One region of the Micromonospora sp. DH14 genome, then DNA from elsewhere that is predicted to be linked to it. Evidence: riboswitches for the same ligand, from Rfam matches in the RefSeq annotation. Region 1 holds a riboswitch; each other region holds the start of a gene.

Evidence for each region. A riboswitch is a leader RNA that binds a small molecule or an ion and turns the genes downstream of it on or off. The one in region 1 is predicted to bind cyclic di-AMP.
Region 2: linked by a shared signal. The riboswitch ahead of QCZ28_RS01775 (hypothetical protein) and the one ahead of QCZ28_RS25915 (hypothetical protein) in region 1 are both predicted to bind cyclic di-AMP.
Region 3: linked by a shared signal. The riboswitch ahead of QCZ28_RS28610 (NlpC/P60 family protein) and the one ahead of QCZ28_RS25915 (hypothetical protein) in region 1 are both predicted to bind cyclic di-AMP.
Region 4: linked by a shared signal. The riboswitch ahead of QCZ28_RS32220 (C39 family peptidase) and the one ahead of QCZ28_RS25915 (hypothetical protein) in region 1 are both predicted to bind cyclic di-AMP.

The regions. Positions count from the first base shown of each region.
Region 1 covers NZ_JARVKT010000025.1:81,187-84,466, reverse strand. The annotation lists gene QCZ28_RS25915 (hypothetical protein) at 102-1,115, opposite strand; cyclic di-AMP (ydaO/yuaA leader) riboswitch at 1,172-1,303, opposite strand; gene QCZ28_RS25910 (cation diffusion facilitator family transporter) at 1,445-2,362, opposite strand; gene QCZ28_RS25905 (AAA family ATPase) at 2,469-3,280, opposite strand, start outside.
Region 2 covers NZ_JARVKT010000001.1:371,964-375,243, forward strand. The annotation lists gene QCZ28_RS01770 (carbonic anhydrase) at 1-206, shown strand, start outside; gene QCZ28_RS01775 (hypothetical protein) at 264-1,283, opposite strand; cyclic di-AMP (ydaO/yuaA leader) riboswitch at 1,288-1,418, opposite strand; gene QCZ28_RS01780 (YibE/F family protein) at 1,585-2,955, opposite strand.
Region 3 covers NZ_JARVKT010000032.1:38,588-41,867, forward strand. The annotation lists gene QCZ28_RS28600 (pyridoxamine 5'-phosphate oxidase family protein) at 1-25, opposite strand, end outside; gene dcd (dCTP deaminase) at 125-703, shown strand; gene QCZ28_RS28610 (NlpC/P60 family protein) at 762-1,802, opposite strand; cyclic di-AMP (ydaO/yuaA leader) riboswitch at 1,816-1,951, opposite strand; gene QCZ28_RS28615 (peptidoglycan recognition family protein) at 2,187-3,280, shown strand, end outside.
Region 4 covers NZ_JARVKT010000046.1:4,231-7,510, forward strand. The annotation lists gene QCZ28_RS32210 (hypothetical protein) at 1-304, shown strand, start outside; gene QCZ28_RS32215 (hypothetical protein) at 434-1,204, shown strand; cyclic di-AMP (ydaO/yuaA leader) riboswitch at 1,490-1,631, shown strand; gene QCZ28_RS32220 (C39 family peptidase) at 1,866-2,705, shown strand; gene QCZ28_RS32225 (hypothetical protein) at 2,779-3,280, opposite strand, start outside.

The DNA of each region.
Region 1 (3,280 bases):
GAGCGACGACATCAGGGGTACGCCCGGCGACGTAGCCGGCCCCGGACGCAGGTGATGCCTGTGAGTCATCGTGATGACTCACAGGCATCACCACGCGTGGGTCAGTAGACCGACAGGTGTACGTGGTTGGTGTGGTCGGTGGACGGGGTTCCGTGCGCCCCGCTGTACGACTTCCATCCGCTGCTGGGCAGCCAGATCTGCTTGTACCAGATCACGTAGAGCACGGCGAGCCGGTCCGCGTTACGGATGAAGTACGCGGCCAGGTTGTTGCCGTAGGTCTTGTCGCCGCCGGTCGCGGCTCCGCCGAAGCCGCCCTTCTGTGCGGCGAAGTCGCAGGCCCGGCCCTTCGGGTGCTCACCGGAGCCGCTGGGGCGGTGGCACGAGACGTACCTGGTGAAGCCCGCGGCCTTGGCCTGGTTGAGCGCGTGCAGGGTGCGCGGGGTGATGCAGCCGCTGGCCGGCGTCGGGTCGTTGACGCTGCACGACTCGGCGGGCCAGGAGCCGTCGGAGTTGCGCGGCGCGGCCGTCGCGTTGGCGGTGGAGGTGCCCCGGTTGGAGCCCGTGTCGGCGGCGCTCTGCGTCTTGGGTGTGGTGGCCACGGTCAGGGCCCGTTCGGCCTGTTCCTTGCGCTTGGCCATCACCGCGACCTGCTTGCGCTGTTCGGTGATCTCGCCGTCCAGTGCGACCCGGGTGCGGGTGGCCTGGTCCTTGCTCTGCAGCAGGTCGCGCAGCACCCGGTCCTCGTTGGCGGCCACCGCGTCCAGGGCGGCTGCCCGGTCCATGAAGCCTTCCGGGGTGCTGCTGTTGAGCAGCGCCGACATCGCGCCGAGTCGTCCGGTCCGGTACGCCACCTCGGCGATCTCGCCGACCTTGCCGTTGCGCTGGTCGATCTCGACCTCGATGGTCTTCAGCTGGGTGGTGAGCTGCTTCTGCCGTTGTACCGAGGTGTCCAGGGCGCGCTTGGCGTCCAGGTAGCCCTTGCTGGCCGCCTCGAGTTGGGCGCGCAACGCCGGGGTGCCGCCCTCCTCGTCGGAGTCGGGTGCGGCGGCCCGCAGGCCGGTCGGGGGAGCGGCCGAGGCGGTGCCGGCCGGAAGCGCGACGCCGAGGGCGAACATCGCGACGATCAGGGCCGCCAGTCGGGCGGCGGGTGGTCGTGCTGGTGCCACTGCGCATGTCCTTCCGTCAGCCGCCGACCGGGTTAGCTGACGGGTTCGGGACGGAAGATCCCTACCGCTGACGCGGATGCACCCCAGGAACATGGTTCCCCGGTTCGCCCGGTTGGGCGATTAGGCGGCGACCGCCACCGGCGCCGGGAGGCGCCGCCTGGTGGAGGCCGGGACCGAGCCTACCGGTGCCGGTGGGGCCGTTGCAGCCAATGTGACGGACGGTGCGTGCGTCATCACGGAAAATTACCCTAAAAGTGAGCAATGCTCCGAAAAGGTCGTCACCACTCGATGGAGCCACACGCGCCGGAGGCGGCGCCCGGCTCGATCTGCAACGTCGCGTGTTCGATGCGGAAGTCGTCGTGCAGGGCCGTACGCGCCGCGGTGAGCACCGCGCCGACCTCCGCCCCGGGTGCCATGGTCAGGTGTGCGGAGGCCACCTCCATGCCCGAGGTGAGCGTCCAGACGTGCAGGTCGTGCACCTCGACGACGCCGGGCACCGCGGCCAGCCGGTCGTGCACGGCGGTCACCTGGAGGTGCTCCGGGGCGGCCTGCACCAGGATGCGGATGGCGGCGCGGGCCAGCCGCCAGGTGCGCGGCAGGATGAACACGCCGATGGCGACCGCGACCAGGGGGTCCGCCCACCACCAGTCGGTGACGGTGATGAGCAGCGCCGCCCCGATGACGCCGACCGAGCCGAGCAGGTCACCGAGCACCTCCAGGTAGGCGCCCTGGAGGTTGATGCTCTCCCGGGCCCCGGCGCGCAGCAGGGCGAAGGCGGCGATGTTCGCGAGCAGACCGAGCACGGCCACCGCGAGCATCGGGCCGGCGACGACCTGGTGCGGGTCGCCGAACCGACGGATCGCCTCGATCACCACGTAGATCGCCACGCCGGAGAGCAGGACGGCGTTGGCCAGCGCGGCGAGCACCTCGAGCCGGTAGAGCCCGAAGGTGCGCTGTGGGTCGTTGGCGGCCCGCCGGGTCGCCGTGATCGCGGCGAGCGCCATCCCGATGCCGAGCACGTCGGTGAACATGTGCCCGGCGTCGGAGAGCAGGGCGAGTGAGCCGGTGTGCAGGGCGGTCACCGCCTCGACCACCATCAGGGTGGCGAGCAGCCCGAACGCCGCCCAGAGTCGACCCCGGTGCTGGTGTGCGGCATTGGCGACGGACCCATGGTGGTGGTCATGACCTGCGCCCACGAGATTCACCTTCCGCCGCCGGCCGGGACCCGGTCAAATGTATGCTCACATCGCTATGTGTGCAAGTGTACGGGCGGTGCCTTTCGCTGGCGGCGATCCGCGCAGGTCAGGCGGTCGGGTCGATGGTGGTGAGCCGCTGGGTGGCCCGGGAGAGCGCCACGTACAGCGTGCGTACCCCGGCACCCGGATCCGCCCGGATTTCGCTCGGGGCGACCAGCACCACCGCGTCGTACTCCATGCCCTTGGCCTCCAGGCTGGTCACCACCTGCAACCTGGGCGCGCCGAGCGCGCCGAGCCAACCGGCGACCTCGTCGCGGCGGGGGACCGGCGTGATCACCCCGACCGTGCCCTCCACCTCGGCCAGCAGGCCGGCGGCGGCCTCCACCGTCGCGGTCTCCAACCCGGCGGCCGGCACCACCAGCTCGACCGGTTCCACCCCGGTGGAGCGGACCGCTCTCGGCAGCGGCAGGTCGGGGTAGAGCCGGCGGATCTCCGCCGCCGCCACCGCGAAGATCTCCGACGAGTTGCGGTAGTTCGTGGTCAGCGTGAACTCGTGTCGCTTGCGCCGGCCCAGCGCCTGGTCCCGGGCTCGGGTCAGCTCCTCCGGGTCACCGGTCCACGCGGTCTGCGCAGGGTCGCCCACCACCGTCCAGGAGGCCAACCGGCCACGTCGACCGACCATCCGCCACTGCATCGGCGAGACATCCTGCGCCTCGTCCACCACCACGTGCGCGTAGTCCCGGTAGTCCTCCGGCCGCTCCCGGGCGGCCGCGCGGGCGGCCCGCTGCCGTTCGCCGAGGGTGCTCAGCTCGCGGACACCACCGGCGAGCTGGAACGGATCGCGTCGCGCCCTGGCCGGCTGCGCGGGCTTACCGAGCAGCGCGTCCAACTCGTCCAGCAACGCCACGTCGGCGATGG
Region 2 (3,280 bases), on a different contig from region 1:
TCGTCGACATCCACATCGCACAGACCGTCGAGACGTTGCTCGGGCAGTCCCCGGTGCTGGCCGACGAGGTGGCCCGGGGGCGGTGCGCGGTGGTGGGGATGTCCTACCGGCTGGCCGCCGGGGCGGTGCGCCCGGTTGCCACCGTGCCGGCTGGCTTCGCGACGCTGGCCACCCCGGCCGACCCGGCTGCCCCTGCCACCGTGTGACGCGACGAGGGCCGCCCCGCGTCACGCGGAGCGGCCCTCGAAACGGGGTCGTACGGGTCAGAGCAGCGACATGTGCACGTGGTCGGTGTGGTTCGACGGCCCGCTGTACGAACTCCAGCCGGTGGCCGGGAACCAGATCTGCCGGTTCCAGATCACGTAGTAGATGCCGAGCCGGTCGGCGTTACGGATGAGGAACGCGGCGACGTTGTTGCCGTACATCCGGGTGTCGTTGTTGTGCCACGGCGAGAAGCCGCTCTTCTGCAGCGACCAGTCGCAGGCGCGGCCCTTCGGGTGCTCCCACGGCCCTCCGGGGCGGTAGCAGCCGACGAACCGGTTGAAGCCGGCCGCCTTGACCTCCTTGTACGCGTGCAGCGTGCGCGGCGTGACGCAGCCGGACGTGGTGGGGTCGTTCTCGCTGCACGACTGGGGCTTCCAGTCACCGTCGGCGGTGCGACCCGGGCCGATCTTGGCGACCTTGGAGGTGGCGTCCACCAGGCCGCCGGTGAAGCCCTTTCCGCCGACGAGGGCGAGCGCCTTGTTGGCCTCGCTCTTCCGCTTCGCCATCAGGGCGGTCTGCTTCTGCTGCTCGCGGACCTCGGTGTCGAGGGCCAGCTTGGCCTGCTCGGCGCGGGCCTTCGCCTCGTTGACCGCGGAGAGCTTCTTCTCGTTGACCATGTTCATCTCGTCGAGCACCGCGGCGCGCTGGACGAACGAGTCGGGGGCGTCGCTCTCCAGCAGCATCGCGATCGCGCCGATCCGGCCGGTCCGGTAGGCCTGGGCGGCGATCTGCCCGACCTGCGGGGCCAGCGCGGCCAGGTCGGCGTTGGCCCGGTCGACCTCCGCGGCCAACTCGCTCTGCCGCTTCTTGGATTTGTCCAGCTTGGACTTGGCGGCGGAGTAGTCGCGGTTGGCCTGCTCGATGACGTCGTTGAGCAGCTTGGGCTCGCCGTCCTCCTCGTGCCCGGACGGTGTGGGGTTCGTCGGGGCGGCGTGCGCCGGGAGTGGCCCGGCGAACACGGTCAGTGCGGCGATCACGGCCACCACGGGTGTCAACCAGCGGCGTAGGGGTGCCGTCACAATGTTCCCTTCCGTCGACCGCCGACCGGGTTAGCTGACGGGTTCGGGGCGGAAGCGGCCCCTACCGCTGACGCGGATTCACCCCACGTACCTGGGTCCCCGGCTCGCCGGTTGGCGATTGGGCGGTGGCACCGCAGGCGCCGCTTCGCGCCTTCATCGGTGACCGGCAGCGAGGTTACCCGAGAGTCGACCGGCTGAGCTACGCCTGGATGCCGACCAAAAACGTCATTTCGCCATAGCGTTGAGTGACCAGTGACGTGGTTCTCAGGGTGGTTGCCCGATCTGGTCACGCTGAGGAGTGTCACCATGCCGTATCCGTGCTCCTGTTCGACTCCGGCCACCGGTCGGTGGCCTCGGGTGGGGGTGCGGTCCGCTGCCGGTCCGGCTCGTTGGAGCCGGCCGTTCGCGGTGAGCTGAGCGCGGCGAGTGCCTCGCTGCGGTCCGGCTGGGGGCGCGCGGCGGGAGCGTCGGCCGGCGGCACGGCATCGGTACGCCCGGCGGCGGTCACCACCGCGGCCAGCCCGGTGGTCAGCGGCACGGCGGCGATCAGACCGAGGGTGGCGACCGCGCTGCGGACGATCTCCTGGGCGAGGAACTCACTGGTGAGGATCTGCCCGATCGGTCGCGCGTCGGCGGTGAGCAGGAGCAGCAGGGGCAGCGACGCGCCCGCGTACGCCAGCACGATGGTGTTGACAGTGGAGGCGATGTGCGCGCGACCGACCCGGGTGGCCGCCCGGTACAGCTGCAACCGGGTGAGGCCGGGGTTGGCGTTGGCCAGTTCGGTGACGGTGGCCGCCTGGGTGACCGTCACGTCGTCGAGCACCCCGAGCGATCCGATGATGATCCCGGCGAGCAGCAGTCCGTGCAGGTCCACGTCGCCCTGGAACATCGACAAGGTGGTGGCGTCTTCGCTGCCGAAGCCGGTGAGGTGGGTGGCGGCCGTGGCGATGGTGGCGAGTGCGCCGGTCAGCACCAGGCTGCCCAGGGTGCCGAGCACGGCGACCGAGGTCTGTGCGGTGACCCCGTGCGTCAGATAGAGCACCACGAACATGATCAGGGCCGCCCCGACCACCGCCACCAGCAGGGGTGACCTGCCGGCACCGATACCCGGCAGCACGAAGGTGAGCAGGATGGCGAAGCTGGCGGCCAGTCCGGCGAGCGCGGCCAGACCCCGCCACCGACCGAACGCGACGATCGCGGCCGCGAAGACCACCGCCAGCCAGATCATCGGGGTGCCGCGTTGGTGCTCGGCGATGTTCCAGTTGCTGGTGGTGGGATCGGTGGGATCGGTCAGCTCGACCAGGATGACCTCGTCGCCGACCTGGACCCGGGGTGCGCCGGGCCCGTCCGGCACCGGCGTCCGTACCTGCTGGCCGACGGTCGGCCCGTCGTCCACCCGGACGTCGACGGTGCCGCACCGTTCGTTGCCGACCCTCGGGGTGCCCTCGGGGACCGACGGCGCGGGCGGGCACGGCTCGTTCACCACCCGGGTGACAGTGCCGGGGTAGCGCGGCACGTCCGCGCCGCCGTCGGTCTGCGGTGACCCGCCGCGCGGCCAGAGCAGCACCGCGGCCAGCACGGTGGCGACGAAGAGGGGTACCACCGTCACGACGAGGATCCGTCGCACCCTCGGTGGGGCGGACGGAGCCGGGCGGGTGTGGTCGGAACCCAAGGCGAGACTCCCAACGATCCGGTGCGGGGTACGGGTCAGCGAGCCGGGCGGTTCACCGTTTCGGGGGAAACGCGGCGGTCGGCGGGACGATTCGCTGCCTGACGACCGCTTGATCACGGACGGTCAGTGCTCGGCCCGGCCTGCCGGAGCCGACGTCACGTCGTGGCGGCGTCAGTGCCCGACTGCGCGGCGGCATCCGGAGGGCCATCGGGGAGATGCTAGCCAGCCGGTGGCGGGGTCGCAGGTCGTGGCGGAGTGTCGGTGGCCGAATCGCTCGCGTGGTGGCCCTCGGACCGGCATGTTGGAGTCATGCCCGCTCCGTCGC
Region 3 (3,280 bases), on a different contig from region 1:
CGGCGAATTCGGACCAGGAAGCCATGTGGGCATTCTATCGAACAAATGTACGAGCAGCGACCTCGACGCGCTGGTCACCGGCACCGAATCCGGGCAGTTTCGGCAACGCGGCTATGGTGGTCCGATGCTGCTCTCCGACCGCGACCTGGTCTCCGAGATCAAGGCCGGCACGCTGGGCCTGGAGCCGTTCGAGCCCACCCTGGTCCAACCGTCCAGCATCGACGTCCGACTCGACCGGCTGTTCCGGGTCTTCAACAATCACCTCTACACCCACATCGATCCCGCCATGCAGCAGGACGACCTGACCTCGGCGGTCGAGGTCCCCGACGGCGAGCCGTTCGTGCTGCACCCCGGGGAGTTCGTGCTCGCCTCGACGCTGGAGGTCATCTCGCTGGGTGACCAGCTCGCCGGCCGACTGGAGGGCAAGAGCTCCCTGGGCCGGCTCGGGCTGCTCACCCACTCCACCGCCGGCTTCATCGACCCGGGCTTCTCCGGTCACGTGACGCTGGAACTCTCGAACGTGGCGAACCTGCCGATCACCCTGTGGCCCGGTATGAAGATCGGGCAGCTCTGCATCTTCCGGCTCTCCTCGCCGGCCGAGCACCCGTACGGCTCGGTGGTCTACGGCTCGCGCTACCAGGGCCAGCGGGGGCCGACGCCGAGCCGCGCCTGGCAGCACTGGCGCACCTGGCCCACCCGCTGAACCACGACGACGAGGGCCCGCCGCGACGGATCGCGGCGGGCCCTCTCGTCACCCGGGGTCAGCCCGGGCGGCCGTAGCTGTGGATCGGGCCGTCGTCGACCTTCTTCATCTTGACCGGTTGACCGGCCTGTGAGGCGTGCACCACCCAGCCGCCGCCGACGTACATGCCGACGTGGTGGATGTCGCTGTAGTAGAAGACCAGGTCGCCGGGGCGCAGGTCGCCCCTGCTGACGTTCTTCGTGACGCGGCTCTGCGCGGCGGCGTTGTGCGGCAGCGACACGCCGGCCTTCGCCCAGGCGGCCAGCATCAGCCCGGAGCAGTCGTACGAGTTCGGACCCTCGGCACCCCAGACGTAGGGCTTGCCGATCTGGGCGCAGGCGAACTTGACAGCGGTGCCCGCGCCGCCGCCGGGGTAGCTGCCCGGGCAGGGCGCCGGGCGCAGTGGGCCACCGCCACCGTTGCCGTACACCTTGAGGCGCAGCTTCTGCAGGCGGTCGATCTCTTCGTTGATCTGCTTCTTCTTCGCCGCCAGCTGAGCCTCGGTGCGGGTCAGCTGGGCCACCATCTCGTCCAGCGGCGCCTTCTGCGCGGCCAGCTGGTCGCGCAGGTCGGCGACCTCGCGTACGTCCTTCTGCTGGTTGTGCGCGAAGCGGTCGAGCATCTCGAGCTGGCCGACCACCTCGCTGGGCGACCGGCTGCCCAGCACCGCGTTGACGGTCAACACGTTCTCACCCTTGTAGGCACGGGCGGCGAGGGCGCCGACCTTGTCCATCGCAGCGTCGACCTGGCGCTCCAGCGGGGCGATCCGGGCGGCCAGCGCGTCGGCCTGCTTGCGCTTGGCGGCGAGGTCGATGCGGGTGGCGTTGTGCCGTTCGATGATCGGTTCGAGCTTGTTCCAGTCGGCGTCGATCTGGCGCTCGATCTCGGCGACCGACGGGTCGGCGTGGGCCGCCGTGGCACTGCCGGTCAGGACGACGGCGATGCCGGCCAGGGCGGCGAGTGCGGTGGTGAAGCGGGACCAGCGTGGGCGCGGCACGATCGACGTCGGGCCGGCTGGTGCCGACCGCTCGGACGACGGCCGCGGGGCATGGAGTGCCACCGGGGTTCCGTACTCCTTCTTCCTGACCGCCTACCGGGTTAGCTGACGGGTTCGGGCGGGAAGTCGGCGCCCTACCGCAGTGGCTGCGGATTCACCCCGAGGGACCTGGGTCCCCGGTTCGCTCGGAAACGACTCGGCGGTGTCGGTCCGTTACCGCCCGGGCTGGGCGGAGCTGCTGTCGGCCCGACGAATGACCAGAGTAGAGACGTTCGTTACCGATCCGCAACCCGCACGGCCGTGACACTCCGTACCGATTGGACGAGGTCACCGACCGTGTGTGAAGAATTCTTTCCCCATGCTTCGATAGATGGAAAGGTATTGACCTGACCTCCCGGACGGCGCGATGGTGACCTGACCTCACTCCGCGAGAATCTAGGGGGTTCGATGCACCATCCAACCCTGTCGACCGGCTGGCGCGCACTGCTCGCCGCCGCCGTGGTCGCCGCCGCGACCACGGTGCCACTCTCCGTCGGCCCGGCCGCCGCCGCGCCCACCACCGGCCGTCAGCAGCAGTACGCCGCCGCGGCCACCGAGTACGGGGTGCCGACAGTCGTGCTGCTCGGCGTCTCCTACCTGGAGTCCCGCTGGGACACCAACGCCGGCACACCGAGCACCAGTGGCGGCTACGGCCCGATGCACCTGACCGACGCCCGGCACGTGGCCGCCCTACCCGGGCGCGGTCACCACGACGCCGGTGCCGAGGACCCGCGCGGCGACGACTCGCGTCCGGCCCGGGTGCCCGCGCCCCGACCGGTCGAGGCCCCCGCGCCGTCCACCGCCGCGTTGCAGACCGTGGACGCCGCCGCCACGCTGACCGGAGTCACCCCCGAGGCACTGCGCACCGACGCGGGCCTCAACATCCGGGGTGGGGCGGCGCTGCTCAGCGCGTACCAACGGGAGCTGGACGCCCCCGTCGGCGCCGACACCGACCCGGCGGCCTGGTACGGCGCGGTGGCCCGCTACTCGGGCGCGGACAGCGCCGACGCCGCCGCGGCCTTCGCCGACGAGGTCTTCACCACCATCGGCGCGGGCGAGTCCCGGGTGGCCGACGACGGCCAGCGGATCACCCTGCCGGCCCGCGCGGTACAGCCCGAGCGTTCCTGGTTGGACCGGCTGGGCCTGCGCCGGCTGGCCCGCCCGGACGGGGTGGAGTGCCCTCGCACCATCTCCTGCGAATGGATCCCGGCACCCTACGAGGCGTTCGGCGACGGGGACTACGGCAACCACGACCTCTCCGACCGACCCGCCCGGCAGAAGATCGAATACATCGTCATCCACGACACCGAGGCGAGTTGGGCGACCACCCTGCAACTCGTCCAGGATCCGACCTACGTCAGCTGGCACTACTCGCTGCGCTCCGTGGACGGGCACATCGCCCAGCACGTGAAGACCAAGGACGTCGGTTGGCACGCCGGCAACTGGTACGTCAACGCGAAGTCGATCGGGCTGGAACACGAGGGCTTCGCGGCGCAGGGGAC
Region 4 (3,280 bases), on a different contig from region 1:
CGCGTCGACGCCCAGCCCGGTGCCAACGTCGAGCGTCGTGTCGGCCTCCGTCGCCGCCGGGCCGCTGGCGGCCTCCGGTCGGCACGTCGGGGCGCACGCTGCGGCGCGCCCGGCAGCGGCGATCCCACCGGACGCCGTCGAGGAGGCCGTTCCCGCCTGGGCTGTCGACTCGCCCGGGGCGCTCCCCGAGGAGCACCGCGCCACCGCGACCGGCGTGCTTCCGGTCCGCGCGGCGGAGTCCGACCGGCTGCCCCTCGTCGACGGTGCGAGCGGTCGGGCCTGCCGGGCCCCACCCCGGCGCTGAGCCACCGGGACGATCGTCCCGCCGCCGCGCCTGTCGCCCCACCCGCTTCCCACCCGCCGACCGGTGTCCCGCCGTGGCCCGTCGGCCGGTGCGGCCCCATCGCACTGCTCTCTCCCTGAGGTGCCGACCATGGAGACCGTCGTCTTCTACCAGTTCGTGACCGAGGTGCCGCGGGCCGCCGCCATCTGGTCGACCCTGGTCCTGCTGACCCTGGGCCTGCTCACCGTGCTGGCCGCCCGCCCCGAACGGGACCGGCCCGCCGACGACCCGCTCCCGGCCGCGCCCAGCGCCCGGGAGGTGGCCGCCGCCGAGGCCGCCGACCTGCGCCGCTACGCCGAGGAGGTGGCCGTCGCGGCGGCCGGCGCGGCGACGACAGCCAGGCGGCGACGCGCCGCCTGGCTGAGCGCCCAGGAGCAGATGGAACGGGCCTGGACCGGGTACGACGCGGCGGACACCGCCGCGCGTCGCTTCGCGGGCGCCGGGGCGCTGCCCACCCCACGGACCCCGCACACCCCCGCCGAGTACGCGGCCCGCGAGCGCTATCTGCACCGGGCGGCGATGGCCGCGTACTGGCGGGGTGACCTGAGCATGGCGCAGCTCGGTGACGTGTTCGGGCACCGGCACGGCTGGGATCCCCGACGCCACCCGGTCGAGCAGGAGGTGCTGATCAGCCGGGTGGTCCGGGATGCGCGGCTGGCCGACTACCAGGTGGCCGCCGACCGTGAGCGGGCCGCCTGGCGTGACGCGGAGTTGGCCGCCGAGTCGGCTCGTACCCTCGCCGAGGAGGCGTACGCGGCGGCGGCCCGGCTGCGCCCGAACCCGGTGCCCGCCCGCCGGACGGTGGCGGGGGCGTGGCGTCCGGCCGTCGTGGCACGGTGGCGCCCGGCCCGGGCGGGTTGAGCCCGATCTGTGATGTGAGGCCGGTCACGCAATTGTGAAATCGGACGTCCGGCGCGCGCCGCGCCATTGTTCCCGCGATTATGGTGGCGTTCTTCGTCGCCTGTCCGGTTGTCGCCCGCAGGCGCGCCCGTAACCGGTTGTCCCATCGAGTCACATCATCGGCAATACGCGCAGAAATTGCCGCGCAGATTGAGGTTTGCGCAGGTGAGCATCGCTTGGCAGGGCCTGTGGGGGGCCAGTAGTGTCGTCCCGTCCGGTGCGGTAACCGATCGCAAGAAGCGACGCCGCATCGACCCGCTTAATCGTGATCAACGAACCGGGGACCCATCAGTAAGTCCGGGGTGAATCCGCGAGCCACGGCCCGCGGTAGGGCGATCTTCCCGCCCGAATCCGTCAGCTAACCCGGTAGGCGGTGTCGGAAGGAGTCCCATCCTCGTGCAGCACCTTTCCACCCCTCGGTTGTTCCCTCGCCTCCACGGCGCGGCGGTGCACCCGCTCAATCGTCGCGTGACGGTGAGCTGACCCCCCGGGTCATCGCCTTCCCCGCCCGGCCACGCCAGGCGTTCCCCTGAGCGGTTCACCATCCGCGGACCACGGTCCGCGCGCTGGCGCCTGCCCGGATACCGGTCCGGCCCCGGTGTGCCGCTCTCCCCCCCGATCCGTGGAGGACCCCGTGAAGCACACCCTGCAGCGTCAGCTCCGCCGCCTCGCCACCGAGCGCCCGTACCAGATCGTTGCCGCCTCCGCCGCGGCTCTCGCCATCGCCACCACCGGCGGCGCCCTGCTCACCACCGCCGACGACGCCCCGGCCACCCAGCGCACCGCGACCACCGTCGCCGAGATGCGCAGCGACATCGCCACCTCCGGTGGCGACGCGTCCCCCTTGGCCAGCGCCGCGCCGACCACCGCCGCGCCGACCACCAGCGCCGCGTCTCCCGCCGCGAAGGCCAAGAGCAACCCCGACCTCACCCGTAAGCCGACGCCGCCGAAGCCGCCCGCGACCAAGGTGCTCGACTACGACTACGAGGCGCAGAACACCTACTACAACTGCGGACCGGCGGCCACCCGCAACGCGCTCAGCGCCGCCGGCATCGACCGCACCCAGGAGGAGCTCGGCGCCGAGCTGGGCACCACCGAGATGGGCACCAACTCGGCCGAGGACACCACCCGGGTGCTCAACGCCGAGGTGAAGGGATCCCCGTACCGGACCCGGATGTTCGCCGGCGCGCCCAGCCCGGCCCAGATGGACCGCCTCCAGGCTGACGTGGTGAAGGCCATCACCGACGGCCGGGGCGTGGTGGCCAACGTCGTCGGGGACGCCACCGACACCGACGGTGGCTGGCACTCCTACGGCGGCGGGCACTACATCGCCGTCGTGGGCTACAAGGACAACGGCCGTACCGTGCGGATCGCCGACTCGGCCAACGCGGCCGACCCGTCGTACTGGATCACCACGATCGACCTGGCCAACTGGATCGCCAGCCGGGGCTACTCCGCCTGACCCGGGCACGCTGACCGCCGCGGGCGTCGTCCCCCACAAGGGGCCGGCGCCCGCGGCGTCTTCGGCGGTGCGGTCAGTAGGTGATGAAGCCGTACAACGCCTTGTGGTTCGACTTCGTCCCGACCACGGTGTGGTCGACGGCGGACGACTGCACACTGCCCCTGACGAACAAGTAGTCGATCTTGCTGGAACCGCTGGTGGCCGCCGACCCGTACCCGGTCATGCCGTAGCCGCTGAGCGTGCCCGGGGCGATGCCGGTGCGGTTCGCGTCGATGCCCACCACGCGGATCGTCGACGCGTTCAGCAGCGTGGTCGCGTCCGCGCCGAGGTGGATACCGCTGTTGGCGATGCCCCGGTCGCCGTCGCCGGCGCAGGCGTTCTGCCGGTTCTCCTGCGGCAGGTGCATCGTCGCGGCGAACACGCTGGTGCCGGTCGCCTTGATGGTGAAGCGCGCCGCGATCGCGCTGGTCCGCTTCCACTTGTAGTAGTCGGTGCTGTCCGGGTCGCTGTTCGGCGGCTTGTACAGCGTGCACCCGGCGCCGTTCGCGTACGCCGTGCCCGGCTTGAGCCAACCC